Regions from separate parts of the Herbaspirillum sp. BH-1 genome, predicted to be linked through region 2. Evidence: predicted binding sites of a transcription regulator. Region 2 holds the regulator's gene; the other holds the start of a gene.
What was found. The regulator LexA, encoded in region 2, represses DNA repair genes until DNA is damaged. The targets are predictions, from matches to a motif close to ACTGTATNNNNATACAGT.
Positions count from the first base shown of each region.

Region 1: a site for LexA is predicted at 1,009-1,026, ahead of ruvA (Holliday junction branch migration protein RuvA). Genes of this name have one in related genera too.

Region 1 is NZ_PKOI01000015.1:43,228-45,621, reverse strand. It holds gene ruvB (Holliday junction branch migration DNA helicase RuvB) at 1-349, opposite strand, end outside; gene ruvA (Holliday junction branch migration protein RuvA) at 374-952, opposite strand; gene HBH1_RS18235 (DUF808 domain-containing protein) at 1,061-2,002, shown strand; gene ruvC (crossover junction endodeoxyribonuclease RuvC) at 1,999-2,394, opposite strand, start outside.
Region 2 is NZ_PKOI01000007.1:199,738-202,131, forward strand. It holds gene rpsF (30S ribosomal protein S6) at 1-353, opposite strand, end outside; gene lexA (transcriptional repressor LexA) at 671-1,330, shown strand; gene HBH1_RS12165 (tetratricopeptide repeat protein) at 1,531-2,394, shown strand, end outside.

The sequences.
Region 1 (2,394 bases), on a different contig from region 2:
GCACATCGTTGGCTTCCAGATTGGTCAGGAGCGCGGCCAGGTCGCCGGCACGCTCCAGCACGGGGCCCGAGGTCTGGCGCAGGTTCACGCCCATCTCGCGGGCGATGATGTGGGCCATGGTGGTCTTGCCCAGGCCGGGCGGGCCGAACAGCAGGGTATGGTCGAGCGGTTCGCCGCGCTTGCGGGCGGCCGAGATGAAGATTTCCAGCTGGGCGCGGACCTTTTCCTGGCCGACGTATTCGTCCAGGTGCTTGGGCCGCAGGGCGCGTTCGATGGCCTCCTCGTTGGCCGAAGCCGGAGTGGCGGCGATGATGCGCTGTTCGGAGAAATCGTCGGTCTGGATGCTCATGCTCTGATCCTTGTCGGCCCTGGCCTAGCCCTTGGAGAGGGCCTTGAGGGCATGCTTGATGCCGTCCGAGACGCTGGCGTCCTTGGGAACCTGCTTCATGGCCAGGCTGGCCTCCTTGTCCGAATAACCCAGTGCCAGCAGGGCGTTGAGGATGTCGGCCGTGGCGTCGCTGTGGACCACGCCGGCCACCGCGCCCAGGTCGGCACCGAGCTTGCCCTTCAGTTCCAGCAACAGGCGTTCGGCGGTCTTCTTGCCGATGCCCGGCACGCGGGTCAGGCGACCGGCCTCCTGCAGCGTGACGGCCTGGGCCAGGTCGGCCACCGACATGCCCGAGAGGATGGCCAGCGCGGTACGGGCACCGACGCCGGAAATCTTGATCAGCTCCTTGAACGTATTGCGTTCCTCGGCGGTCCCAAACCCGAACAGGATGTGGGCATCCTCGCGGATGGCGAGGTGGGTCAGCAGCGTCACCTTCTCACCCAGTCCGGGCAGGTTGTAGAAGGTGCTCATCGGCACCACCACCTCGTAGCCGACGCCCTGGCAGTCGACCAGCAGATTCGGGGGGATTTTTTCTAGAAGAATTCCTGAGAGGCGACCGATCATGGCGTCTTTGATGTGCGTGAGCTGCAGCTTCTGTGATAATCCCGGGATGATACAGCACTGTTCGGATAAACAGTATCCAACGATAACAAGCTTGAATAAAGGACAACCATGGCCGGCAGCGCCTTCTTCGCATTGATCGACGACATCGCCACGGTGCTCGACGATGTTTCCCTGATGACCAAGATGGCGGCCAAGAAGACCGCCGGCGTGCTGGGCGACGATCTGGCCCTCAATGCCCAGCAGGTCAGCGGGGTGCGCGCCGAGCGCGAACTGCCGGTGGTGTGGGCGGTCGCCAAGGGCTCGCTGAAGAACAAGGCCATCCTGGTGCCGGCGGCGCTGGCCATCAGCGCCTTCATTCCCTGGGCGGTGACGCCGCTGCTGATGCTGGGCGGCGCCTTCCTGTGCTTCGAGGGCTTCGAGAAACTGGCCCACAAATACCTGCCGCATGACGAGCGACACCACGAGGTCGCCGCCACCGCGCCCGAGGACGTCGACCCGGTCAGCTACGAGCGCGAGAAGATCAAGGATGCCGTGCGCACCGACTTCATCCTCTCGGCCGAGATCATCGCCATCACGCTGGGGACAGTGGCCGGCGCCCCGCTGCAGCAGCAGATCACGGTACTGGTGGGCATTGCGCTGATCATGACGGCCGGTGTCTATGGCCTGGTGGCGGGCATCGTCAAGCTCGACGATGGTGGCCTCTACCTGGTGCAGCACGCCGGCTCCAGCGCCTGGGGCCGTCTGAAGGCTGCGGTGGGCCGCGCCATCCTGGCGGCGGCGCCGAAGATGATGCGCAGCCTGTCGGTGATCGGCACCATCGCCATGTTCATGGTGGGCGGCGGCATCCTGACCCACGGCCTACCGTTTCCCCATCACGCCATCGAAGCGGCAGCAGTTGCCGTAGAGGGCGTTGCGGTGATCGGCCCGGTACTGGGCGCGATTGCGCCTGCGGTATTGAATGCGCTCTTCGGCGTGGTCGCCGGTGCGGTGGTGCTGGTGATGGTGAAGCTGGCGCAGCGCGTGCTGTCGCTCTTCAAGACGAAAGACTAACCGACCAGCCGCCCGCCGCGCATGCGGATGCCCTTGCGCGCCAGCGCCGGGGCCAGCGCCCCCAGGTCGGACAAGACCCCTCCCCCGTGCGCATGGCAGATCGCCACGCCCAGCGCATCGGCGGCATCGGTGCCGGGCAATCCCGGCAGTTTCAGCAACCGCGCCACCATTTCCTGCACCTGCGCCTTTTGCGCCCGTCCATGGCCGGCCACGGCCTGCTTGACCTGCAGCGCCGTGTATTCGGCCACCGCCAGGTCGGCCGCGACCATGGCGCAGATCGCCGCGCCCCGGGCCTGCCCCAGCAGCAGCGTGGATTGCGGGTTGACGTTGACGAACACCTTTTCGATGGCAGCGCAATCAGGTGCATAGGTCCGCACCACCTCCCCGACGCT
Region 2 (2,394 bases):
GCTTCGGTACGGCTCTTGGCCGCGTCTTCCTTCTGCACTGCCTTCAGGATGGGGGAAGGACCGGTTTCGGCCTTCTTCATCTTGACGGTCAGGTGGCGCAGGACGGCGTCGTTGAACTTGAAGCCGGTTTCGATCTCGGCCAGCGTTTCGCTGTCGACTTCGATGTTCAGGCAGACATAGTGAGCCTTGGCCAGCTTCTGGATCTGGTAGGCCAGTTGACGACGGCCCCAATCTTCGACACGGTGAACCTTGCCGCCGCGGGTGGTGACGATGCCCTTGTAACGCTCGATCATCGCCGGCACTTGCTCGCTTTGGTCCGGGTGGACGATAAATACGATTTCATAATGACGCATGTAGACTCCTTATGGACTTATTGAAGACGCCCACCCCGGCGTCAAGACGGGTGTGGGAAGAGGAAAACCCAAGATCATACAAGGTTTCTGGCATAACAGCAATGTCGACTATCGCTGGCGAGGTCAGGTAGACACAGGCGGAGCCATCGCACTGGGCAGATAGGCCGCACAAGATATTTCATCTATTTATATATAGACAGGAAAAACCGTTCTTGCAGCACCAGAAAGTGCATGTTGCCGTTGACACAAGGATTGCACCTGTATAAAAATACAGACTGTTCATCCAAACAGCCTTCCCCCAGAGAAAGGCCTACCCCATGCTCAAACTGACCGCGCGCCAGGAACAGATCCTGAACCTGATCAAGAACGCCATCGAGAACACCGGCTTCCCTCCCACGCGCGCCGAGATCGCTGCCGAGCTTGGCTTCCGCTCCGCCAATGCCGCTGAAGAGCACCTGCAGGCACTGGCCCGCAAGGGCGCCATCGAAATATCCCCTGGCACCTCCCGCGGCATCCGCCTGCGTGAATCCGGCGTACCCGCATCAAGCGGCATCGCCCGCCAGATGGCCCTGCCCCACCCCGCCCTGATGCAGTTGAGCCTGCCCCTGATCGGTCGCGTGGCTGCCGGCTCGCCCATCCTGGCGCAGGAGCATGTCGAGAAGACCTACCAGGTCGATCCGGCGATGTTCCCCAGCAAGCCCGATTACCTGTTGAAGGTGCGCGGCATGTCCATGCGCGACGCCGGCATTCTCGATGGCGATCTGCTGGCGGTCCGCAAGACCGACCAGGCGCGCAACGGGCAGATCGTGGTGGCGCGACTGGCCGACGAGGTCACCGTCAAGCGCTACCAGAAGACCGGCTCGGTCATCACGCTCTTCCCGGAAAATCCGGAATTCGAACCCATCATCGTCAAGCCGGACGCCGACCAGTTTGCTCTTGAAGGGCTTGCCGTCGGGTTGTTGCGCAGCTGGCATTAAACCAGCAGGGAGCAAGCCTGCCGCTCCCGATGCATCGGCGCCCACCACCGCGCCGATCCCCCTCCCAAGGAACCTTCGTCTAAAACGAAGGTTTTTTGCTTTCTATTCGCCTCTTCGGCATCCGGTCCTTGCGCATATTATTTCTGGTGGACAGCTATGTCCGGCGCAAAGCATGCGCCCAACCAAGAGGATCCCTTTCGATGTCGACGCGCAAGAGCAGCAACAAGCACGGTAACCAGGCCCAGGCCGCCACCCAGTCCCATCTGCAAGACCTGCTGGATGTCCGCAAATGCCTGGATCTTCTGGATAATCGCAAGGTTGATGAAGCAAAGGCCCTGTGTACTGCCGTGCTGGGGCGCGCTCCCACCCTGGTGTTCGCCAACCATGCACGCGGACTCATCGCCATGCAGGAGGGCCTGCACGCCGATGCCGAACACTATCTTCGCAAGACCATCGCGGCTGATCCGGAGAATGCCGAGTATCTGAGCAACCTGGCAGCCGCACTCCTGGCACAGGATCGCATCGATGAAGCCATCAGGATCTATGAACGCGCCATCGAAGTCGACAAGGAAAGCCGGACGGCCCGCGTCGGCCTGGCCAATGCCTTGCATGAAAAGAACGACCCGGATGCCTCGATCGCCTACTTCGAGGATGCGGTCAAGCGCGAGCCAGAGGCCCCCGGCCCGCTCTCCCATCTGGGGCGGGCACTGGTGGAAGCGAAGCGCTATGACGAGGCGGTCGCAACCATCCTCAAGTCACTGGAACTGCAGATCAACTTCGCCCCTTCGCACACCGCCCTGGGCGAAGCCTTCCATGCCATGGAGATGTACAAGGAAGCCCTGGAGTCCCACAAGACAGCAATCCTTCTGGACCCGGAAGATACCTACGCGCACAACAAGATTGCCGATACCTACCTGAAACTGAACAAGGTCACCGAAGCCCACGAACACCTGCTGCGCGTCATCGACATCGCCCCCAAGGACTCCAACAGCTATCTCAAGCTGGGTGCCAGCTACTTTTCCGCCGAAGATCGCTTCGACGATGCCATGCGCATGTTCAACAAG